DNA from 3 places in the Undibacterium sp. FT79W genome. Region 1 is predicted to be linked to each of the others. Evidence: predicted binding sites of a transcription regulator. Region 1 holds the regulator's gene; each other region holds the start of a gene.
What was found. Region 1 encodes LexA, which represses DNA repair genes until DNA is damaged. Its sites were predicted from a motif close to ACTGTATNNNNATACAGT; they were not measured.
Positions count from the first base shown of each region.

Region 2: H8K38_RS17845 (LexA family transcriptional regulator) is a predicted target of LexA. The motif match lies at 6,565-6,582, and genes of this name have one in related genera.
Region 3: ruvA (Holliday junction branch migration protein RuvA) is a predicted target of LexA. The motif match lies at 5,371-5,388, and genes of this name have one in related genera.

Region 1 covers NZ_JACOGB010000002.1:378,382-386,699, forward strand. The annotation lists gene H8K38_RS04900 (DUF47 domain-containing protein) at 1-391, opposite strand, end outside; gene H8K38_RS04905 (replicative DNA helicase) at 515-1,903, opposite strand; gene rplI (50S ribosomal protein L9) at 2,069-2,521, opposite strand; gene rpsR (30S ribosomal protein S18) at 2,548-2,832, opposite strand; gene priB (primosomal replication protein N) at 2,842-3,141, opposite strand; gene rpsF (30S ribosomal protein S6) at 3,176-3,544, opposite strand; gene lexA (transcriptional repressor LexA) at 3,778-4,434, shown strand; gene lon (endopeptidase La) at 4,537-6,942, opposite strand; gene clpX (ATP-dependent Clp protease ATP-binding subunit ClpX) at 7,160-8,318, opposite strand, start outside.
Region 2 covers NZ_JACOGB010000013.1:2,964-11,281, forward strand. The annotation lists gene H8K38_RS17810 (hypothetical protein) at 1-2,620, opposite strand, end outside; gene H8K38_RS17815 (hypothetical protein) at 2,810-3,589, opposite strand; gene H8K38_RS17820 (hypothetical protein) at 3,631-3,903, opposite strand; gene H8K38_RS17825 (helix-turn-helix transcriptional regulator) at 3,921-4,913, opposite strand; partial or broken gene istA (IS21 family transposase) at 5,035-5,781, opposite strand; gene H8K38_RS17840 (AbrB/MazE/SpoVT family DNA-binding domain-containing protein) at 6,229-6,429, shown strand; gene H8K38_RS17845 (LexA family transcriptional regulator) at 6,591-7,016, shown strand; gene H8K38_RS17850 (Y-family DNA polymerase) at 7,025-8,290, shown strand; gene H8K38_RS17855 (SOS response-associated peptidase) at 8,268-8,318, shown strand, end outside.
Region 3 covers NZ_JACOGB010000001.1:41,134-49,451, reverse strand. The annotation lists gene tyrS (tyrosine--tRNA ligase) at 1-157, shown strand, start outside; gene dtd (D-aminoacyl-tRNA deacylase) at 154-603, shown strand; gene H8K38_RS00200 (histidine phosphatase family protein) at 653-1,312, shown strand; gene dusB (tRNA dihydrouridine synthase DusB) at 1,599-2,609, shown strand; gene H8K38_RS00190 (helix-turn-helix domain-containing protein) at 2,707-2,940, shown strand; gene purH (bifunctional phosphoribosylaminoimidazolecarboxamide formyltransferase/IMP cyclohydrolase) at 2,992-4,557, shown strand; gene ruvC (crossover junction endodeoxyribonuclease RuvC) at 4,593-5,135, shown strand; gene ruvA (Holliday junction branch migration protein RuvA) at 5,403-5,984, shown strand; gene ruvB (Holliday junction branch migration DNA helicase RuvB) at 5,996-7,039, shown strand; gene H8K38_RS00165 (porin) at 7,257-8,318, opposite strand, start outside.

The DNA.
Region 1 (8,318 bases):
AGGCAACGGCCGCTTTAACCTTTTCCGCACAGGCCAGGCACAACTCAGCCAGTCGCTTTGCTTCAGGTGTAATTTCACGGATGTCGTAGAGCGAAATGGTCTGCGCAGCGTCTTCCTGCAAATCAAGTATGTCATCCATACGCGTAATCAGCTTATGAATATCATCGCGATCAAGTGGCGTAATAAACGTTTTATGCAGCAACTCTATTGTATTGTGAGTCACTGTATCTGCTTGCTTTTCGATGCTCTCGATCGCATGCACCCTGCTTTCAAGATCATCAAAATTGGTCATCAAGGCAAGCATTTCTTTTGATCCTTTAACACACAGATCTGCATGCTGATTAAATAATTCAAAGAATTTGCCTTCCGTAGGCATCAGGCGTCCAAACATTTTTTTCTCACTGAAATTTGAAACAAATTGGAATATTTTTGTCAGGGCACAAGTTAATTACACCTGACAAACTGAAGAAAGACATTTAGTGAAATGTACTCACTGGGTAAAAATTATTCTGCATTACTCATTATCGCCATACACCGACAACGAACCGACGTAATTATCAAACTTGGTATATTCACCAAGGAAAGTCAGTCGCACACTGCCAATTGGACCGTTACGCTGCTTACCGATAATAATTTCGGCAGTACCTTTATCGGGAGAGTCAGGGTTGTAAACCTGATCCCGGTAAATAAACATAATCACGTCGGCATCCTGTTCAATCGCTCCCGACTCGCGCAAATCTGACATCACAGGCCGCTTGTTCGGGCGCTGCTCCAGCGAACGATTTAACTGAGAAAGTGCAATGACCGGGCAATTTAACTCTTTTGCGAGGCCTTTAAGATTTCGTGAAATCTCTGAAATTTCGGTTGCCCTGTTTTCACCCGCAGAATTCGCCGACATCAACTGCAGGTAATCGACGATAATCAAACCAAGCTTGCCGCACTGACGAGCCAAACGTCGCGAACGCGCACGCAATTCGATAGAACTCAGCGCCGGAGTTTCATCGATGTATAACTGCGCGTCATTCATTTTTTGAATGGCATGCGTCAACCGAGGCCAGTCTTCGTCGCTCAACTTACCCACGCGCAAACGGCTCTGATCCAGCCGCCCAACAGAACCGAGCATACGCATCGCTAACTGTGCTCCGCCCATCTCCATTGAAAACACCGCCACCGGCAGGCCGCTGTCAATTGCGACGTTTTCGCCGATATTGAGTGAAAACGCCGTTTTACCCATAGATGGACGACCAGCAACGATAATCAGATCACCTGGCTGCAAACCAGAAGTCATCTTATCCAGATCAACGAATCCAGTTGGAACACCGGTGATATCGTTCTGGTTATCACGGTTGTATAACTCATCGATACGTTCTACAACCTGCGTCAACAAAGGCTGAATTGCCTGAAAACCCTGCGCTCCACGCGCCCCCTCTTCAGCAATCGCAAAAATTTTTGATTCTGCCTCATCCAGCATTTGCTTGACTTCTTTACCCTGAGGATTGAAAGCATTACCAGCAATTTCATCTGAAACAGTGATCAGTTTGCGCAGTACACCACGATCACGGACAATCTCTGCATAGCGGCGAATATTTGCAGCCGAAGGCGTGTTTTGCGCCAGCGCATTCAGGTAAGTCAAACCACCTGCGTCTTCGGCCTTGCCCATGCCATTCAGGGCCTCGTAAACAGTAATGACGTCTGCTGGCCTTGAAGAATTAATCAGTTTTACAATGCACTGAAAAATAATTCTGTGATCATAACGATAAAAATCTTCCTCACCGATAAAGTCGGCAATACGATCCCAAGCGGCGTTATCGAGCAAGAGGCCACCAAGGACAGATTGCTCTGCCTCAATGGAATGGGGGGGGACGCGAATCGCATCAAGTTGTGGATCAGTAGCGGCTTTCATGGCGCGCATTATACCTGCTAAATCAAATTACAAATAACGACTGAAGGCGACAAAGTACGGTGTGAACAATAAACATCAATAAACAAAATTGTTTATATAATTTTACGCTTACCATAAAAAAAGCCGGGGAAACCCCGGCTTTTTTTATATCTAGCTGACAGCTAATTATGCGTGCTCGCCAACAACTGATACATTCACGTTAACTACAACGTCAGTATGCAGTGCAACGGAAACAGCGTGATCACCCGCCGTTTTCAACGGACCTTGCGGCAAGCGAACTTGTGCTTTTTCAACAGTGAAACCAACTTTAGCCAACGCTTCAGCGATGTCAAAATTAGTTACTGAGCCGAACAAACGACCATCAACACCAGATTTTTGTGAAATCTGAACTGTAGAACCTTCCAGCTTCTCGCCTTGAGCCTGAGCTACAGCCAATTTTGCTGCTGCTGCTTTTTCCAGCTCAGCACGTTTCGCTTCAAATTCAGCGATTGCTGCTGCAGTCGCACGGCGAGCCATGCGTTGTGGAATCAAAAAGTTACGTGCATAACCATCTTTAACACGAACTACATCACCAAGATTGCCGAGATTAACGACTTTATCCATCAGAATAACTTGCATATTTTTCTCCTAATACCTGTCGTCAATTACGCTGTGTGCAGATCAGTGTAAGGCAACAACGCTAAGTAGCGTGCGCGCTTGATCGCTGTATCAACTTGACGTTGGTACAGCGCTTTAGTACCAGTCAGACGTGCAGGCATAATTTTGCCGTTTTCTTGCACGAAATCTTTCAATGTGTCGATATCTTTGTAATCAACTTTTTCTACATGTGCTGCTGTGAAGCGGCAGAATTTTTTGCGTTTGAACAAAGGGTTTTGTTGTTGACGCTTTTGCTTCAATTTGCTTTTATCAAATTTTTTACCGAATGCCATTTGTGGCTCCTAATCTAGTAAATTTGCCCGTATTCCATTGATATGAAATACCAGACTTTTGCTGTTGCGATTTTTGCGTGCTAAAAAACCCGTGAATGCAATCTCAACATCTAAAGGCAGTTCGGAGAATTTTCCTGAAATTTCACCTGCAGCTTGTGCGGAAATTTCAAATTCAACCAATCGCCCTGTTCCGGCTTCCACCTGCTGCGAACTGTGCATCAATATTGCTGATGCTATTGGTATCCCAGCTGGCGTGTAACGTATCGCTGATTTCTCTATGATACGAGCCATCACTGTCAGTTGATTCACTGTTTTTTATACGACCTTTTTCAAATCAAATGAATTAAGCAGCTGGTGCTTCAACGCGCTGTGCTTTAGCCGCGTCTTCTTTTTGAACAGCTTTCATCATTGGAGATGGTGCTGTTTCAGCTTTTTTCATTTTGACTGTCAGGTGACGCAGAACGGCATCATTGAATTTGAATGCTGTTTCCAGCTCAAGCAATGTTTCTGCATCGCACTCAATGTTCATGCAAACATAATGTGCTTTAGCCAATTTTTGAATCATGTAAGCCAATTGACGACGGCCCCAGTCTTCAACGCGGTGAACCTGACCACCACGTGCAACAACGCTAGCTTTGTAACGTTCGATCATTGCAGGAACTTGCTCGCTTTGATCGGGATGTACAATAAATACGATTTCATAATGACGCATATATTCTCCTTGTGGACAATAAAAATAGCCTGCCTCGGCGTCAAGACGAGTGCAGGAAGAGGAAAGCCGACGATCATAACGCACTTTTCCGTTTTATTCAATTAATTCAGTACAGAGCTAATCCGATGGCACTAGATTGCACATCGCCACAAAATTTCCTTGCACTTCACAGCGCACTGTATAAAAATACAGACTGTTTTTATATACAGCGTAATGATCTACGTTCACACAAAATGCTTAAGCTGACAGCCCGACAAGAGCAGATCCTGAATTTAATCAAAGATGCCATTCAAAATACAGGCTTCCCGCCGACCCGCGCTGAAATAGCGGCTGAGCTGGGATTTCGCTCCACCAATGCAGCGGAAGAGCACCTGCAGGCACTCGCAAGAAAGGGCGTGATTGAAATAGCGCCCGGAACATCGCGCGGCATACGCCTGCTGGAGTCAGAATTATCAAGTCACATCACAGGTCAACAACTGGCGTCATCACAATCTGTTTTTTCTCAGATAAACCTGCCACTAATCGGGCGGGTTGCGGCCGGATCGCCAATACTCGCATCAGAACACATTGAAACCATCTACCAAGTAGACCCTGCACTATTTTCTGCCAAGCCGGATTTTCTTCTCAAGGTTCGCGGCATGTCTATGCGTGACGCAGGCATACTCGATGGCGATCTGTTAGCAGTAAAGAAGACTGATACTGCAAGAAATGGGCAAATTATTGTTGCCAGGCTTGGCGATGATGTGACTGTCAAGCGCTATAAAAAAACCGGAAATTCTGTTGAATTAATTCCTGAGAATCCTGACTACTCAATTATCAAAGTAAATGAAAACGAGGAAAATTTCTCACTGGAAGGACTGGCTGTCGGGCTGATGCGAAATTGGATCTGATACTAAGAAAATCAAACGAAAATATATTGCTATCAATGACGCTTAGATAAAATCTAAATAAAAAACGCCCGAAAATTCGGGCGTTTTTTTATCCATACAACATTAATGCTTCACAACAGCAAGATCAGCAGAAGGCTCACTTGATCCAGCGGCAACGGGAATTTCCGCGTCAACCAAAGGCTGCGGCTGACGCTCCAAAGCAATTTCCAACACCTTGTCTATCCAACGCACCGGGATAATTTCCAGTTTGTTTTTTACATTGTCCGGGATTTCAGCCAGATCCTTTGCGTTCTCCTCCGGAATTAAAACAGTTTTAATTCCGCCGCGATGCGCTGCCAGCAATTTCTCTTTCAAACCACCAATTGGCAATACCTCGCCACGCAAAGTGATCTCACCTGTCATCGCAACATCTGCCCGCACAGGAATCCCGGTGAACACAGATACCAAAGCGGTCGTCATTGCAATACCAGCAGAAGGACCGTCTTTAGGCGTCGCCCCTTCAGGTACGTGAATGTGAATATCACTCTTCTCAAAGACATCAGCCTTAATGCCCAAGCGCTGAGCCCGGCTACGCACAACTGTCCGGGCAGCTTCGATCGACTCCTTCATGACATCACCTAAGGTTCCAGTGCGGATAACGCCACCTTTACCGGGCATAGAAACAGCCTCGATAGTCAAGAGATCGCCACCAACTTCCGTCCATGCCAGACCAACTACCTGACCAATTTGATTATCCTTGACCGCAACGCCAAAATCGTATCGGCGTACACCCAAATATTTATCCAGATTTTTGGAGGTAATCGTCGCTTTTTTCTCACTCTTCTTCAGCAAAAGCATTTTGACGACTTTACGACATATTTTGGAAATTTCGCGCTCCAGCGAACGAACACCAGCCTCCCTTGTGTAATAGCGGATAATATCTCTGATCGCACTTTCTGCGACAGTGATTTCCGTTTCTTTCAGGCCGTTATTTTTAATTTGCTTTTGCAACAAATAGCGCTGAGCAATGCTGGTTTTTTCATCCTCTGTGTAACCAGAAAGACGAATCACTTCCATCCTATCAAGTAAAGCAGGCGGAATATTGTACGAGTTAGACGTCGCGACAAACATCACGTCAGACAGATCAAAATCGACTTCAATGTAATGATCCGAGAACGTATGATTTTGTTCAGGATCAAGCACCTCCAGCAATGCGGACGAAGGATCGCCACGGAAATCCGCCCCCATTTTATCGACTTCATCCAACAAAAAAAGAGGATTTCGAACACCAACCTTGGCCAGGCTCTGCAAAATTTTGCCAGGCATGGAGCCAATGTAAGTGCGACGATGTCCACGAATCTCTGCCTCGTCACGCACACCACCAAGCGCCATGCGAACGAACTTGCGATTCGTTGCCCGGGCAATCGACTGACCGAGAGACGTTTTACCTACACCCGGGGGGCCGACCAGACACAGAATCGGAGCTTTTAACTTATCCACGCGTTGCTGAACAGCAAGATACTCGAGAATGCGCTCTTTAACCTTATCTAAACCGTAATGCTCATCCTCCAGAACCTTCTCAGCATTCGTCAGATCATTATTTACTTTGGATTTTTTCTTCCAAGGCAAACCAACAATAGTATCAATATAATTTCTGACAACTGTTGCCTCTGCAGACATCGGTGACATCATTTTGAGTTTTTTCAACTCATTAAGAGCCTTGTCGCGAGCTTCTTTCGGCATTTTGGCAGCAATGATTTTCTTCTCAAGTTCATCGATATCTGCACCCTCTTCGCCTTCGCCCAGCTCTTTCTGAATCGCTTTCACTTGTTCGTTCAGATAGTACTCACGCTGCGATTTCTCCATCTGACGCTTCACGCGACCACGGATACGTTTTTCCACCTGCAAGATATCGAGTTCGCCTTCAAGTTGCCCAAGCAGATGTTCAAGCCTTTTGGCTACACTGAAAATTTCCAGAATCACTTGCTTTTGCTCCAATTTCAGAGGCAAGTGTGCCGCAATGGTATCTGCAAGACGACCGGCGTCGTCAATACCAGAGAGAGAGGCAAGAATTTCAGGCGGGATTTTTTTGTTCAGTTTTACGTACTGATCAAACTGTTGAACAATTGCACGACGCATCGCTTCAACTTCAGAATCATCTTCCTCAACTGCCGCAACCGGCGTCACTTCAGCACTGAAGTGTGACTCAGAATCATGAATCTGGTGAATGCGGGCACGCTGCGCCCCTTCAACCAATACTTTTACTGTGCCATCAGGCAACTTCAACATTTGCAAAATATTGGCTATACAACCAATTTCATAAATATCGTCAGCCGAAGGCTCGTCCTTCGCAGCGGCTTTTTGAGCAGCAAGCATAATGCTTTTACCCTGCTCCATTGCAGCCTCCAAAGCCTTAATGGACTTTGGGCGCCCCACAAACAGTGGAATAACCATATGGGGAAATACAACCACGTCACGTAATGGCAGCAGCGGCAGTTGAATTTGCTCGGTAATTGAAGTAGTTGTCATGGCGCACCTTTCATAAATACTAGTTGGTAATGTTGGCGCACAAGGCTAAAACACAAGCCCATTATCAGAAAAAACAATAAAAAAGCTACGCAGAGAGCTCCCCGAGTAGCTTTACGGCTGAAGCCATGTTTTTTCCTACTTCATTCTACTTCGATTAAAAAAAATGCGGTGAATAACCATAAAAAAAAGGGGATATCTCCCCTTTTTTTGCAAAAACTCAAGCTCCGGACACTTTGACTTGCTCGTGATAAATAAGCAAAGGCTTAGCACCGTTAGTGATAGTCCCCTCATCAATCACCACTTTTTCAACATTTTGATGGCTAGGCAGATCGTACATAATATCCAACAATGCATGCTCCAGTATCGATCTCAAACCACGCGCACCAGTTTTACGGGCAATCGCTTTTTTTGCAATTGCCTGCAAAGCAGCCGGGCGTATTTCAAGCTCAGTGCCTTCCATTTCCAGCAGTTTTGCATATTGCTTAATCAGCGCATTTTTTGGCTCAACCAGGATCTGAATCAATGCCGCCTCGTCAAGTTCGTTAAGCGTTGCAATAACAGGCAAACGACCAACCAACTCAGGAATCAAACCGAACTTAATCAAATCTTGCGGCTCCGCATCCTGCATCATCTGACTTGCGCTCTTTTCCGTCTGACTTTTAACGCTGGCTGAAAAACCAATACTACTACGCTCTGATCTGTCTAAAATAATCTTTGCCAGTCCATCAAAAGCACCGCCACAAATAAACATGATATTCGTGGTATCGATCTGAATGAAGTCCTGATTTGGATGCTTGCGACCTCCTTGTGGCGGCACCGATGCCATCGTGCCCTCGATCAGCTTCAGCAGAGCCTGCTGCACGCCTTCACCAGACACATCACGTGTGATCGAGGGATTGTCAGATTTACGGGAAATCTTATCAATCTCATCGATATAGACGATACCCTTCTGAGCACGTTCGACTTCATAATTACAGTTCTGCAGTAATTTTTGAATGATATTTTCAACGTCCTCACCAACATAACCAGCCTCGGTCAAGGTCGTCGCGTCTGCGATCACAAACGGTACATTCAACATGCGAGCAAGCGTCTGCGCCAGCAACGTTTTACCTGAACCGGTAGGACCAACCAGCAAAATATTACTCTTTGCGAGCTCTACATCATCCTTTTTACCCAGATGCTTCAGACGCTTGTAATGATTGTAGACAGCGACCGCCAGAATACGCTTTGCATTAGGCTGACCAATCACATACTGATCTAATAAATCGGTAATTTCCTGGGGAGTTGGCAGCTCAGTTTTCGCGCTCGCTATATTGTCAATTTCAGATACTTCATCGCGAATAATGTCATTGCACAAGTCTATGCACTCATCGCAA
Region 2 (8,318 bases), on a different contig from region 1:
GATCGTGCCCGCCCTTGATCGCCCAGGCTTTTGCTTGCTTGATCGAGATCAGCATCCGTTTATCCGCCGCGATGTAGCGACCAGATATGCCAAGACGAATGACCTCTGGGTTGTGTACAAGGTCATATACCTGACCTTGATTGCCCTTGCTGCTATTCTCTGACCTGCGATCATGCTGTGTAGCTGTCATCAGTACGCGAGGCAATACTTTCTGAATCAGGTCTTCGATACTGCCGGTGTCATCCATAACTGCATCACGCAGATAGGTACGCACATCTAGCAGTGTGTTGTTGAACTCCTCAAAGATGATGTTACGATCAACCGGCTTCATCCCTGCCTTTTCCATAACGGATAAAGTCAGCAGCGCAGCGGTGAACACCTTAGCGAAGTACCGTTCCCCAGAAGTAATTTTGTATTTTTCTTCTATCTGTTTAAGCAGCTCCATCGCAGTCTTACGCATCACTGCCCAATTTTTCACACCGAAACGACCGAGCATAAGACCAAGCGCACCCTGATTTGCAAGGATGAAGTTATTGTAGTCATCCATCCACTCCGTTGATTCGCCGCGCTGCACCCCGTCGAAACAAATTTCAATGACACGCATCTGTTCTGCTGTGCTGGCTTCGCGGTGCTGAGAGATCAGAGTGCGCTGTGACACATTGGTCGACATGGTGGTAACAGACGCCCAGGTGCCGGTGCGCGGTGCTGCTTTGCCTACTGAGGTTCCCCTGCTTTTATCCCTGCCGGATGATATTTTGTGAATCAGTTGCGATGCTGTCTCTGCATCGTTGTTGGTTACTTCGTCCAGCATGAACGGAATGGAACCCAACTGAGACAGGTTGATTCCGAGAGCGATTGTGCTCATGCCGGTTTCTTTGTTACCGCCTGCTTTGTTTTTTTCCGGTGCTGCGTAGCCAGCGATGATAACTTTTTGCAAGCTGGTCTTACCCAGGCCGGAGCCAATGGAATACAGGCTGAGAGCGACGCCCATACCCGGCATGATATTGCTGTTTGGGGATGGTTCCTCGTCGGTGACGAAGGTGAGGTATGGGCTAGATACGCCCAGCAGCCAGGCCAATGCAAACTTCGACTTATCCTTCTTACCATACATGCGGCGTACCCCTTCGCAATACTGCTGCGCCGCAGGTTTGATTACCTCGTTGTAAGCGTCGCCCCGGTAGGCGCGTAAATCATCGGAGCTGATGCAGTTCATTTCAAACCGTTTTGCAAACTGCCGTAGGTCGCTGCCAAGTGAGCATGGCTTGACTTCTCCGTCTACGCCGACAGAATAGTATCCTTGTACATAGATCGGTTCTTTGGTGGCAGGGTTGAACTGAAACCCCATGTGGTTGCTGATCTGCACCGCTGTGTCGGAGCGCCGCAGCATACCTAAATTAGCTTGTGCGAATTGTTGTAGCATGTCAGTAATCTGAGCCATCTTAGATGTGTCGGCATAGGAGATACCCATTTCCGACAACTGTTTTTTAAACGTGGAGTTCTCTGAAAAGTCCGTAACTGGAACATTCCGGTACTTCCACACCGGTCGTCTTTTTATGTCGCCTTCCTGACGGTATTGGTGGATATGATGCACACTGACCTCAGACCCGGCGACTTCGCCCTGCGCGTGAGCAGCCATATAGAAAGGCTGCTCTGTCAAAACTTGAGTGAAAGTACGCACGACCTTTTCGCCAGCAATGTTCACTTCTTTCTGGTATGCGACATACAAAGCAATGCCGCTCTCAGAACCGCGCAGGAAAAAGAAGAACGCCGAATTGTGTTCAGCTAACTTCGCTACGCTGGGGAAAGTGTCAGGAACCAGACCAGCTTTTATCAGCTTCTTGCGCTGGCATAGCTTGGTTACGTCCTCGATCATCTGTTCTTTGGTGCGTTTCCCTCCAACGATCTCTACCGCAGTTTCATTTCCGGCACTGGTCTCTTTCTTACCGATACGCGCGTCATCGTCACCAGATAACATCAGCGAAGAAACACCTTCCGGCACATCGACAGCAGACTTTGGAACGGTAACACTCTCTCCTACCGTAATGTATCCAAGTGAATACGGCCCCTTAATCTTGCCGTTGTGTTCGCAAGTCTTACACCTGGGGCTTCCGGCAGATGCGCAGCTAGGTGCGCCGACTACCCATTTATCTAGCTTCTTTTGTGTTTCTTCATACGTGTAACTATCTGCGCCGCTAGACCATTTGTGGGCGAAGGCTTCACCTTCCACTGTGAGTTTAATGAGTCCAAGCATCGCTCTCCACTCTGGCTCCGGTACTCTGCCTTCTGCTGCCAGTGCGTCAGCTACCCACCCGCACTTCGATGCTATTTTCTTGATTGACGACGCTGGAGGTGGCACGAATAGATCATCATTGATACTGTGCTTCTTCTGTGGCTTATCGCGCTCCAGACTTACTTTTGCTGAAAGTGCCTTGAACATGCCAACCATGTCGTTATGCGATTGGCCGTCAAACACCACGCGCACATGCTTACCGCTTGGATGCAACGAACCGATAGGACGTAGAATCCTGGCACGGTCGATGGTAATACCCGGGTCAATGCGAAGACCAAACTCCTCAGACGCCTTACGTAAGGCTTTCGCACCTACCTGCCAGTAATCCATTGTCGGAAACTGCTGTGCAAAAGTGAAGTAGACGTGCAGCCCCGCACCGGAGGATACGATCAGGCTTCACTGCCCCTTGTTTCGTTGCGTTATGGTATTGGACATAGTTTTTCATCATTTTTAGCCCTCTGTTCATTGTAATTTTACTTTGCCTGATCCGCCCATTAACATGGGCGGATACGGTGCTACTTAAGTCAAGGACGCCACCCTTAACATAAGGGTACTTTTCAATGTGTCGAGTTGCGCTGCGTTAGTTTTGACAGACAGGGCACTTTTTTCTTTTCGGCCTAGAAAATAGGCGATTCGTTCTGCATTTGCGCCGGAAGGGTGTGGTAGTCCATCCAGAATTCTGTCCTTATTGATGACGCCTTGCTCGGCGAGCCAAGCCATGGTCTCTGTTACTTTGGGGCCAAGTGGAATAAATACCGGATCGTTGAGCTGGGCTGCCTCTTGGGAAAAATGCGCTAAGATCTGGTCACGCAAAAATGGCGTGCGTATCATGCTGGGAGAACCATTGTAATTATCTCCTTTGATGAACACAGGATGACGAAGGATCGACGTCGTTTGCACCAGATCTGAGTGGCTCGAAAAGAGTGCATCACAACATCCGATACCCAGCCAAGTATTGACCCCGATTGCATCGAGCAAGTTGATCAAGTTGTTTCGCATGGTTCCGCTAAAGGCACCGGTCCGCTTGGCTGCAATCCATGCCGAATTTTCTGAGGCGCCGCTAAGCAACTGCTTTTGTGCCTCGATCATCGCATTTTTCCATTGCGTAAAGCCTGGCGTGATACCGACCAGTACAACTTTAGCCTTCGTATTCACGTAGTCGAATGGGATGTAATGCGTGCTCAGCTCACCGTCCTTACCTAGTAAAAAGTCGGAAGGAATAGATTGGGCATTACTAATTTTTTCCAGATTGAGTGCGCGAATGCTGGAAGCGTATTTTGAAAAAAGATTGTTTTCCATGTGTTTTCTATTTTTACTTTTTGAGTTAAACAAAATAGTGATTACTGATGCTTGATTCGTTTGTACCGATGACCAACCGTAATGACCTGTCCCTCTGCACTGGCTACCAGATAGCAATCTAGGTGTTCTTCAAGCTTGTTGGCAAGCGGCCCAGCGTATGTACGGAAACGTCGCTTCGAAGCTTTGTCGAAGTAGTAGGTAATCGCACCTTCCCCAGCCTTTTCGGTTGCACCGTAACTCATCAACAGGTCCACTAGAATTGGGGGAATTGCGCGTTCTTTCGCGCGCAGTGCTGCGTGTTGTGTCAGTTTCATGATGGTTTCCTCGAAAGTTAATCTGTCGTGTCGTCTTCCAGATAGCCTTCAAGGGCAGCTCGCTCAAGCCTTTGGTGCAGTGCGAGGCTGGCGACAAGTAACGCCTTCTTTTCAATACAAAGGATTTTGGCTAGTGCTCCATACATCTTTCGGTCCATGACAAAACTTCCTTCTTCTATTGCGGTTAGCCGCTCTTGTGGCCAGTCCGGCAGTGCTAATTTTTCAGCAATGTCTGCTATCTTGAGATTTTTCTTTTCTCTTTGCTTCCTGATATAGGATCCAAAATCAGTCGCCGAAAAAAAGCCCACCTTCTCGAGGTCTCGCTCTGCGTCTGAGTCAATATTTACGGTTGGTTTAAAACCCCTGCGACCGACAAGCCATTCACGAGCGTCTTGTGCATTAACGTAAGTACGCGTGCCGCGATTAAAGGTCTTTAAATGATTTTTTAGCTTGGGGTTGGTTGCGTTGCGGACGCTTTTTTCATCCATACTGGCGAGCAAAGCTACTTCATTGAGCGTCAATACTCCGGAGTACACGGGTTCGGAGACCTCGAGGTCAATAGCAGACATACCTTCTTCGTCATCGAGTTTCCATCGTGCGGTTGCCAAACGGAGTACATGTGAAGTCAACCGGAGGCTGTACTGGACACCACTTTCGTTGAGTAAAGGAAAGTTAAGCAATCCTAAGATAAATGCTTCAGTGTCAGTCGCAAAGTCAATCCAATTGTGAGTGATGTCGCGCCGAAGACCATCTACGCCATAGTCATACATTTCGAGAATAACGTTGGTTACCAGGAATTTGGTGGGATCGATGTCCTTTAATTCCAGATTCATTACACCGAATGGATAGGCGTAAGAATCGCCACTCATCATTGCTGGAAATCTTTCGCGCTCAATCCCGAGCAATGCCCAGCCTATATTAGGTGCGTAAACACGCTCCAAACTATCCGCCAAAGCCCACATAAAGCCTCGGATTTCATTCAGTAAATCGTCTTTTGTAAAATGATCCATGTTCTATAAATTCCCTCATATGTAGAATAATTAAATTCTAGCAAAGCAAATTTTAAAAATCAAGCATATATGGTGGAATATATGGAATAAATCATTATTAAATGAATTTAAAGCTATTGGTTTATGAAATGTAAGCTGCGATCGTACGCTCGGTTTGCGTGGGATGGCGGCGGTGTGCCAACTCGTGACAACGGATGCTGAGCCAGTCATTCAATTCTGAGAAGGACGCAAAGCGCACTAAAGGCGTAAATAGCCATTCCCGCACGTTGCCGACCTGATTCTCGACTTGCCCCTTCTCCCAGCCAGAGGCAGGTGTACAGGCGACGGGTTCAAACAGATAATGATTGGCCAAGCTTAAGAAGCGCCGGTTAAATTGGCGCTCTTTACCTGTATAGACGGTGTCGACAACGGTCTTGAGGTTGTCGTAGATGAGTCGGGCGGGAACGCCGCCAAAGAAAGCAAAGGCCCGATTATGGGCATCGAGCACCATTTCCTGCGTCTCTCTTGGGTAGGCCACCACGAACATCTGACGGCTATACGCTAAGCGGAAATGCGCGACTTCAATGGATTGCATCACACCGCCGAGTTCAACTTGCTCCAGACTCCAGTCAAACTGGCAGGCGTCACCGGCTTGGAATAGCAAGGGGACGAAGGCGTCAGTGAGTCTGGGGCCATGCTTGTGAGTCTTCCAGCGCTTCACAAAGCGTTGCACGCTATCGTAGGCACCGCCATAGCCAAGGTCCTGCAAACCTTCGAACAATCGATGTGCGGAGCGACGGCGGGAACGGGTAAGACAGGCTTCTTGCTCCAGCCATTGGATGAGCTGTGTTTCAAATTGGCCGAGTTTGGGAGCGGCAGGTTGTGCCCGTTCATACTTGGGCTATGTGACGGTCTTGAGGTGTTTGCGCACGGTGGGCCGGGAAAGCCCCATGTCCCGAGCAATGGCAGAGATCGTTTGATTTTGTATGGTATGGCGCCTGCGAATTTCGTAAATAATGTCCATGTAAAACACTCCTGATACCCCCGGCAAAAATACCGGATGGTGACATACTGAGGTGGAAACTATTGGACGCTGTTTCCACCTCTAATCTGGAAAGTATTGCACGCTGTTTGACAAGCCAGGATTTCAGGCATTTTTCCGGCACCTGGGAATACATACCAAAAAAGAGATCGTTTTCACGCTACATGATCTCGACGATGACGAACCTGTTCAAGCCGGATTGAGGGCACGTCTCAGTGATGACATTGTCATTCATCCCCAATTTGCTACCATGGAGGCACGTGCATTTCGAACCTTATTCCGCGAGGCAAAATAATGACTTCAACCAACACAGTTCCTACCCGGTGGACAGCAAGCTTAATCGATACTGGCGATGGGAGCGGCGATATGATGATTGAGTTGCCAGACGATCTATTGGCGCAATTGGATTTACATATTGGTGATTCGGTTCAGGTTGAGGTCTCTGAAGACAAATTGAAGTTACTGATGAGAAAAGTAAATACGTTAAATACATAAATCAAATAGATAAGACGATATCTCTTTAGGAATGCACTTGTTTTTAGTCTATCCAAATGACAACTGTGAATGGCATAAGGTCAAATGACTGCTCGCCAGGAGGTCAAACTTGATTTTTGCTGAGCATTCTCATATACTGATTATATATACAGCATCTAATCATGAATGCACCCATTCCTTTTTCCAGTACAGCTTCAAGTCTGACGTTATTTGATAGTCCGGTGCATGCTGGCTTCCCATCGCCAGCTGCGGACTACGCACAGAAGCGTATCAATCTGAATGAGCATCTGCTGATCAATGAGCAAGCGTCGTATCTGTTCCGTGTGCGCGGCGAATCAATGCTGGGCATAGGCATTTACGATGGAGATACGTTGGTCGTCGATAGATCAATTACTCCCCTGCACAATCAGATCGTCCTTGCAGTCATCGACGATGAATTTACCGTCAAACGGCTATACAAGCGTGGCGGCGTTATCAAGCTTGTCCCGGAGAATCCTAGCTTCCCTATTATCGAACTGTCTGAAGGTCACGAGCTGTGTATCTGGGGTGTTGTCACGTTTAATCTGCATAAGTTACTTAACGTCTGAGATTCCCCATGCCTGTGCGTAGCATTGCACTTGTCGATTGCAATAACTTTTATGTCAGTTGCGAACGAGTATTCCGTCCGGATCTGCAAAACAAGCCAGTCATTGTGCTGTCGAATAACGATGGGTGCGCGGTTTCCCGTAGCAATGAAGCCAAGGCTCTGGGTGTGAAGATGGGCGTGCCAGTATTTCAAATTCGCGATTTGGTGAAAGAGCACGGCATTGAAGTCTTCTCTTCGAACTATGTGCTGTATGCCGATATGAGCAATCGGGTAATGACGCTGCTGCGCCAGTTTGCCCCCGATCAGGAAATCTATAGCATTGATGAATCCTTTCTGGAGCTGACGGGCCTGCCAAATATTGCAGAACTCATGCAGACCGTGCGCGAGCAAGTAAAGCGAGATACCGGCATACCAGTCTGCGTGGGTGTCGGGCCATCCAAAACCCTGGCGAAGCTGGCGAACTTCGTTGCAAAGCGGCACCCAAAATCAAAGGGCGTGTTTAACTTCAACACACTCACATCACAACAAATGAGCAGCGTTTTACGCAATATCCCAACAGAAGAAGTCTGGGGTATTGGTCGCAAACTGACAGCGGCATTAAACGATATGGGGATTGTGAACGTCTTACAGCTACGTGATGCTGATGTCCCATCGCTACGCAAACGCTTCGGCGTCGTCATGGAAAAAACCATCCGTGAACTGCGCGGGGAGGCATGTATTGAATTCGAAGATGTCACACCGAGCAAACAACAAATTATTAACAGCCGGTCGTTCGGAAATATGGTGACTGAGTTAGCTGACCTTGAAGATGCCCTGAGTCATTTCGTCAGCAACGCAGCCAAGAAACTACGCGATCAAAACTCTGTTGCCAACATGTTGCAAATTTTCATACTGACCAACCGGTTTCGCCAAGATCAGGAGCAATACTCTCCCCACCTCGCCATCCCTCTGATCACACCGACCGCCAATACGATGACGCTGCAAAAGTATGCACTGCAAGGGTTGAAGGTGATTTTCAGAGCGGGTTACCATTACAAAAAAGCAGGAGTCATTCTGAGCGACATCAGCAACGCATCGGTGTATCAGGCAGATATGTTCGCGTCAGTACCAGAAAAGCCTGAACTAATGCAAACGCTGGATAGGATCAATCAGCGTTACGGTAAGGGCACGCTAAAGCTAAGCCTGGATGGCTCCCGACATTCATGGAAGATGCGACAAGAGAACAAGTCGCCGGAATACACGACAAACTGGAATGAATTACCTGTTTGCGACTAAGATAAAACTTTTTCTTCAAGATCGCCAC
Region 3 (8,318 bases), on a different contig from region 1:
GTGTGCATCGACCTCTGAAGCTTTGCGTATGATTGAGCAAGGCGGCGTACGTATTGACGGCACCGTTCTCAGTGACAAAGGCTTGAAAGTCGAAGCCGGGACATTTGTATTACAAGTCGGCAAACGAAAATTTGCCCGCGTGACTTTGTCAGCATGATCGGACTATTGCAACGCGTCAGCCATGCCAGTGTCGTCGTCGATGGTGAAACCACCGGCGCGATCACGGCAGGCTTAATGGTATTGGTCTGCGCAGAACGCGGCGACAGTGAAACCGAGGCGGATGCCTTACTCAATAAGCTGCTGACCTACCGCGTATTCAGTGATGATGCTGGAAAAATGAACCTCAGCATTACAGATACGCAGGGCGGCTTATTGCTGGTACCGCAATTCACGCTGGCGGCCAATACCAACGCCGGCACCCGCCCTTCGTTCACACCAGCCGCACCACCTGATGTCGCGCGCCAATTGTTCGACTATTTTGTCCGGCAAGCAAAAAGCAAACACAGCACAGTCGAGACTGGCCGTTTTGGTGCCGACATGAAAGTGTCGCTGACCAACGACGGCCCTGTCACATTTTGGTTGGAAACAAAAAAATCGGCGTAACGACATTTACGTAGCTGTCTCGACGTGCCTGCAACTATCCACAAATCAGATGACTGAAATTCTCCTTATCCGCCACGGTGAAACACCCTGGAATGCTATTAAACGCTTGCAGGGGCACCTTGATATTCCATTGAATGCACAAGGAACGCAGCAGGCAAAGGCGCTGGCGTGGTCGCTGCAAAATGAAAAACTGGATGCCATCATTTCCAGTGATTTACAACGGGCAGTGCAGACTGCCGGTGAAATCGCGCGCTTGCAAGGCATCAGTACCCGCATCGATGCTGGCTTACGCGAACGTTGCTATGGCGGCTTTGAAGGACAACTGTACAGCGAGATTCCACATGTTTTTCCGGAAGCCTATGCGGCCTGGAAATCGCATGATCCTGATGCAGAATTTCCTCCGGGGGAAAATAAAGGTGAGACGACACGTCAGTTTCATCAACGTATCATCGAGCACATTGAGCACTACGCACAACAATTCGAAGGAAAAAAAATCGCCCTGGTCGCCCACGGTGGTGTACTCGAATGCGCGTATCGTGCAGCCAAAGGATTACCGTTGAATGCTCCGCGTGAGGTGACGATTTACAACGCAAGCATTAACCGCTTTGAGTACAAAGACCATGCTTTGCAACTGATCCAGTGGGGAGACACTGCCCATCTCGATACTGACGCCATGGATGAAATTAATCAAAACGATAAAGCATCCTGACGTCGTTCATATCGCTCATTTCCACTGATAGCGCTGATGCAAGCACCGCATCCGCTCTACACCAAGCCCCACACATGCTGCCCAATTTTCAGCCAAACTTCAACCAAACAAAACATGACGACAAGCCAGTACCGACTGGCTGTCGAAATTTAGAAAAGCAAGTCTAAAGCTATCAAAATCGCGACCTGATTGAAATAAATATTCCTTCAGAAAACAGCGTATTTGCTAATTATTTAGGCAGGTTTCAGGTAAAATAGCGCTTCTTCAAATTCCCTCCCACCTCATCGTGCAAATTGGTTCCTACGTCTTGCGTAACAATATTTTTGTGGCTCCCATGGCTGGGGTCACCGACAGACCTTTCCGTCAGTTATGCAAAGAACTTGGTGCAGGTTATGCCGTTTCGGAAATGGCGGCATCGAATCCGAAATTATGGGAAACCGAAAAATCGACCCGACGCACTAACCATGCCGGAGAGATGGAACCCAAGGCAGTACAGATCGCAGGCGCAGACCCACAAATGCTTGCAGATTGCGCAAAACATAATGTGGATAAGGGCGCGCAGATCATCGACATCAACATGGGTTGCCCGGTCAAGAAAGTATGCAATGCGTGGTGTGGCTCGGCGTTACTGCAAAACGAAGCTCTGGTTGGCGACATTCTCGATGCCGTGGTCGGTGCTGTCGATGTGCCTGTCACACTGAAATTCCGTACCGGCTGGGATAGAGCAAATAAAAACGCGCTGACGATTGCACGTATGGCGGAATCTGCTGGCATACAAATGCTGACCTTGCATGGCCGTACCCGTGCTGACGGCTACAAAGGCGATGCCGAATACGACACCATTGCCGCCGTCAAAGCGGCGGTGACTATTCCAGTGGTTGCCAATGGCGATATCACCACGCCGGAAAAAGCAAAATACGTGTTAGAAGTCACCGGTGCAGATGCGATCATGATAGGACGAGCGGCACAAGGGCGGCCCTGGATCTTTCGCGAAATCGAACATTTCCTCGCAACTGGCGAACACTTACCGCCGCCATTGATCAGCGAAGTCCGGCACCTGATGGATAACCATCTGAAAGCACATTATGAGTTTTACGGTGAGTATCTTGGTGTCAGGACTGCGCGCAAACACATAGGCTGGTACGTGCAGGAACTCGTCAACGGCGAGGAATTCCGGCAGCAAATGAATTTGCTGACCTCGTGCGATGAACAACTTGATGCCGTCAGTCATTTTTTTGATCGCATGGCGGGGGAACGGTTACAATACCGCCCCTTTGAAGAAAAAATGGCGGCGTAAAACAAACCGATATTTGTAATCCGACCGCATAACATCAGCGCCTTCAGCATTGAAATGAAAGCGCCGACCGGCATAACCGAACAGTGACAAAAACAGCATGAGCAAAGATAGCATTCAGGACGCCGTCCATAAAAATCTGGAAAAATATTTCCGCGATCTCGGCGAACAACCCGCCTCCAATATTTACGACATGGTTGTATTAGCAGTAGAAAAACCTATGCTGGAAATGGTGATGATACGCGCCTCCAGCAACCAGTCACAAGCAGCAGACATGCTCGGCATTAACCGCAATACCTTGCGCAAGAAATTGCAGCAGCACGGTTTGCTGTAATTATTTGCCGCCAGCGCCTGACACCGATTTCCTTAATCACTTATCTTCATCATGATCAAACAAGCTCTTATCTCCGTCTCCGACAAGACCGGTGTGCTCGAATTTGCACGTGAATTGTCTGCACTCGGTGTCAAGTTGCTCTCCACCGGCGGCACCGCTAAATTATTGGCCGATAATGGTTTGGCTGTAACCGAAGTAGCGGACTACACGGGCTTTCCTGAAATGCTCGACGGACGTGTGAAAACACTGCACCCGAAAGTACACGGCGGTATTCTGGCGCGCCGCGATTTTCCTGAGCATGTTGCAGCGCTTGAACAGCATGGCATTCCGACGATAGATATGGTCGTTGTGAATCTCTACCCTTTCCAGCAAACGGTAGCCAAAGCAGAATGCTCACTTGAAGATGCGATTGAGAACATCGATATCGGTGGACCGACGATGCTGCGCTCATCGGCAAAAAATCACAAAGACGTGACCGTGATTGTTGACCCCAGCGACTACACCGTGGTTCTCGCTGAAATGAAGGCGAATAACAATGTCGTCAGCTATGACACCAAGTTCACGCTGGCAAAAAAAGTCTTTGCGCATACCGCACAATATGACGGTGCAATCACTAACTATCTGACCAGCCTCGGTGAAGATAAAGCACACACGACACGCAGCGCTTATCCGCAGACACTGAATCTGCATTTCGACAAAGTGCAGGAAATGCGTTATGGCGAAAACCCGCATCAGTCGGCAGCTTTTTATCGTGATTTGAAAACAGTGGATGGTGCACTCGCCAACTACAAACAATTGCAAGGCAAAGAACTGTCTTACAACAATATCGCTGACTCCGATGCAGCGTGGGAATGCGTTAAGTCGTTCAAAGAATCCGCTTGCGTCATCGTTAAGCATGCGAATCCTTGCGGCGTAGCTGTAGCCCCGACACCATTTGACGCATACAGCAAAGCATTGCAAACCGACCCCACATCAGCCTTTGGCGGCATCATTGCATTCAACCGTGAACTCGATGGCAAAGCAGCAGAAATCGTCGCTAAACAATTCGTTGAAGTGCTGATCGCACCATCGTTCACAGCAGAAGCAAAAGCGATTTTTGCGGCGAAACAAAACGTGCGTTTGTTGGAAATTGCCTTGGGCAACGAAGTCAATCAATACGACGTCAAACGCGTCGGCGGTGGCTTGCTGGTACAGGCACCGGACGCGAAAAACGTTTTGCAGGAAGAATTGCGCGTCGTCTCCAAACTTCAACCGACACCACAACAAATGGCCGACATGATGTTTGCATGGCGTGTCGCGAAATACGTTAAATCGAATGCGATCGTATTCTGTGGCAACGGTATGACGCTGGGTGTCGGCGCCGGTCAGATGAGCCGTATTGATTCTGCGCGTATCGCTTCGATCAAAGCACAAAATGCCGGGCTGTCGCTGATAGGTTCTGCTGTAGCGTCAGATGCATTCTTCCCGTTCCGTGACGGTCTGGATGTAGTGGTCGATGCAGGCGCGACTTGTGTGATTCATCCGGGTGGCTCTATGCGCGATCAGGAAGTCATTGATGCCGCAGATGAACGCGGTGTGGTGATGGTCTATACTGGCACACGTCATTTCCGTCATTAATCATTCGCCTTGCTCTTTTGCGGGGCAAGGCACACATGAAGATTTTAGGTATCGACCCCGGATTGCGGACAACTGGATTCGGGGTTATTCATAAGCAGGGACAGAAGCTCACTTACGTGGCATCTGGCACCATCAAAACGGTCGAAGGTTCTTTACCTGAGCGGCTGAAAACTATCCTTTCCGGTGTTTCTGAAATTGTCCGCACTTATCAGCCTGATTGTGCGGCGATAGAGAAAGTCTTCGTCAACGTCAATCCTCAATCCACCTTATTGCTGGGACAGGCGCGTGGCGCCGCGATTTGTGCATTAGTCGCCGCTAATCTGATGGTCGCCGAATACACGGCGCTGCAGGTCAAGCAAGGGGTTGTCGGCCAGGGGCGTGCCAGCAAGGAGCAGGTGCAGGATATGGTGCAACGTCTGTTAATGCTATCCGGCACACCAAGTGCGGATGCCGCTGATGCACTCGGCGTAGCGATTTGCCACGCCCATAGTGGTGAAGCCCTGGCAACCTTGAGTGCCATTGCGCCCGAACTGGCCAAAAAAGGCTTGCGTGTGAAAGCCGGCAGACTGATAGGGTAAATGTCCCCATTCTGTCGGATCAGATTCTATGCCTGACACTCATTCTCAGCTTAGTCTCCCTCAATATTGATGCGCCTCAGCAAACCTTTTTGCCTGAAAACCCTTGCAAATACAGCGACGTTTCTCTCCGCTTATATTTTTATCTCTGATCGCCACTCAGGAAAGCAACAGCAGTCCTAAGTCGTGGAATTTCGCTGACACACTCTCGTCAAGCCGGAGAGAATCGTTTACTATCACTGCTTATTCATACAGTATGAAAGCAGTCTCATGATAGGTCGCATCGCAGGCACTCTGCTAGAGAAAAATCCCCCGCAATTACTGATTGATTGTCAGGGTGTGGGCTACGAAGTCGATGTGCCGATGAGCACGTTTTATAACCTGCCGCCATTAGGTGAAAAAGTGGTTTTGCTGACGCATCTGGCCATACGCGAAGATGCACATGTGTTGTTTGGTTTTGGCACAGCAGAAGAACGCGCGACCTTCCGTCAACTGGTTAAAATCAGTGGCGTCGGTGCACGCACGGCATTGTCTATTCTCTCAGGAATGTCCGTGGCAGATCTGTCGCAAGCGATTACGATGCAGGAAGTCGGTCGCTTAACCCGCATTCCGGGAATAGGCAAAAAAACCGCCGAGCGCCTGTTACTGGAACTCAAAGGTAAACTCGGTGCCGATTTATTTACGTCCAGTATGGCGGCCGCGGCAGGTGATCATAGCGCCGACATTCTGAATGCCTTGTTAGCCCTGGGTTATTCCGATAAAGAAGCGATGCTGGCGATGAAATCCGTACCAAAAGACACAGGCGTCTCGGAAGGAATCAAGCTCGCCCTGAAATCACTGTCTAAAGGCTGAAAAATTACATCATGAGCATACAGACAGATAATCTTTCGATCAATTTCAGCGAACAGCGCATCATTGCGGCAACACCAGTGTCCGTTAATGAAGAAGCGATTGAACGGGCGTTACGGCCAAAGCAACTCGACGAATATGTTGGGCAGGAAAAAATCCGTGACCAGTTGGAAATTTTTATCACCGCTGCACGCCAGCGCGGAGAAGCACTCGATCACACCCTGCTGTTCGGGCCTCCGGGCTTAGGTAAAACCACGCTGGCACACATTATTGCCCGTGAAATGGGAGTAAACCTGCGTCAGACTTCGGGGCCGGTTCTGGAGCGTGCAGGCGATCTGGCCGCACTACTGACGAATCTGGAAGCGAACGATGTGCTGTTTATCGATGAAATTCACCGTTTGTCTCCCGTCGTTGAAGAAATTTTATATCCTGCGCTGGAAGACTATCAGATCGACATCATGATAGGCGAAGGCCCCGCTGCACGCTCGGTTAAACTGGATCTGCAACCGTTCACGCTGGTCGGTGCAACAACGCGGGCGGGCATGCTGACGAATCCTTTGCGTGATCGCTTTGGTATCGTCGCCCGTCTGGAATTTTATACGCCGGAACAACTGACGCGTATCGTCACACGTTCGACCTCCCTCCTGAATGCACCGATACACGAAGCTGGCGCGCGAGAAATCGCTAATCGCGCGCGTGGCACACCGCGTATTGCCAATCGCCTGCTGCGGCGGGTACGTGACTATGCCGAGGTGAAAGGCAATGGCGAGATCACCAAAGATATTGCCGATGCCGCGCTGAAAATGCTGGATGTGGATACCGTTGGCTTCGATCTGATGGACAGAAAGCTACTTGAAGCCATCCTGTTTAAATTCGGTGGCGGCCCCGTCGGGCTGGACAATGTCGCGGCGGCAATCGGTGAGGAACGTGACACCATTGAAGATGTGCTGGAACCCTATCTGATACAACAAGGTTACCTGCAACGTACTCCTCGCGGGAGAATTGCCACCACTTTGGCTTACGAACATTTTAATCTTGTACCGCCAGAGAATGAGTGACAGCCAGAAATCGATTGCTTCCGGCGTAAATACAAAATCACTTCAAATACTGACGCAAGGACACCCAATGATCACGATAAGCAAATAATTGGCCTCTTTCGTTCATCAAAAGTGAGTCAAACAAATTGTCGATTGCCCGAATTCCATACACAAAATAAAAAAGCACCCAAAGGTGCTTTTTTATTTTCTAAGACAGCAAGCTCACGCCTGCTGAAGATTAGAATGCGTGACGGATACCAACGTTAACCATACGCTCTGTACGTCCCAGCCCAGATGCTAAGCCACCTGCATTTACGTTTGCATCATTAGACAACCGAGAAAAAGATGTGTAAACATTAGTACGTTTAGACAGAGAGTGTGTATAACCTAAAGCCAGTTGTGTGCTATTGCGATCAGTACTGACTACATCACTAGAAACGCGTGTTACACCAGCGATGATAGTACCTGCTGCGCTGACCGGGAAAGTCGCACCAAGATTCCAAAGTTTGTAGGCAACAGAGTTGTCATCTGATTTCACTTTACCATAAGCAAGCGCTGCTTTCACAACTGTGAAGTCATAAGTTGCACCAGCGAAAATATGCTTAACAGCATTCGTTGGCTTTGCAGCAGCAGATACATCTTCTGTGTGGTATGCCACTGTTGCGAGCAACGGTCCTGCTGCGTAAGACCCAGATGCACCGATACCACGGTTTTTGCTGTTATCACCAGCTTGTTCGCCAAATGTGTAAGCCAGAGAACCAGTAAAACCACTCAGGTTGTTGGTTGTATAGTTTGCTGTGTTGGTGGAACGTGGATTTGTTGCAAAAAACAGATTACCCAAGCCTGTTGCACTTGTGCTGTCTGTTGCGCTACCACCGATAATGCCTGTACCGAACGGATCGATAGAATCTACAGCATCGAACATTGGTTTGTTTTGACGACCCAGTTGAATCGCGCCAAAATCACCGGACAAGCCCACCCATGCTGCACGACCAAATGCCAGTCCGCCTTGAGCAGACGCACCAGTATCAGCCTGAATACCCATTTCCAATTTGAAATTTGCTTTCAAGCCATTACCCAGATCTTCACTACCTTTGAAACCCAGACGGGAGCCAGATTGCACGCCACTGTCCAATGACGTAATTGCACCTTTACCACCTTTAGAAAAGGCACCGTTATTTTCATTCTGAAGAGCCATATCCAGTACGCCGTAAACGGTAACAGAAGACTGCGCCTGAGCCGTACCTGCAACTGCTGCCAATACTGACAATGCGATAAGTGATTTTTTCATTTTTATTTC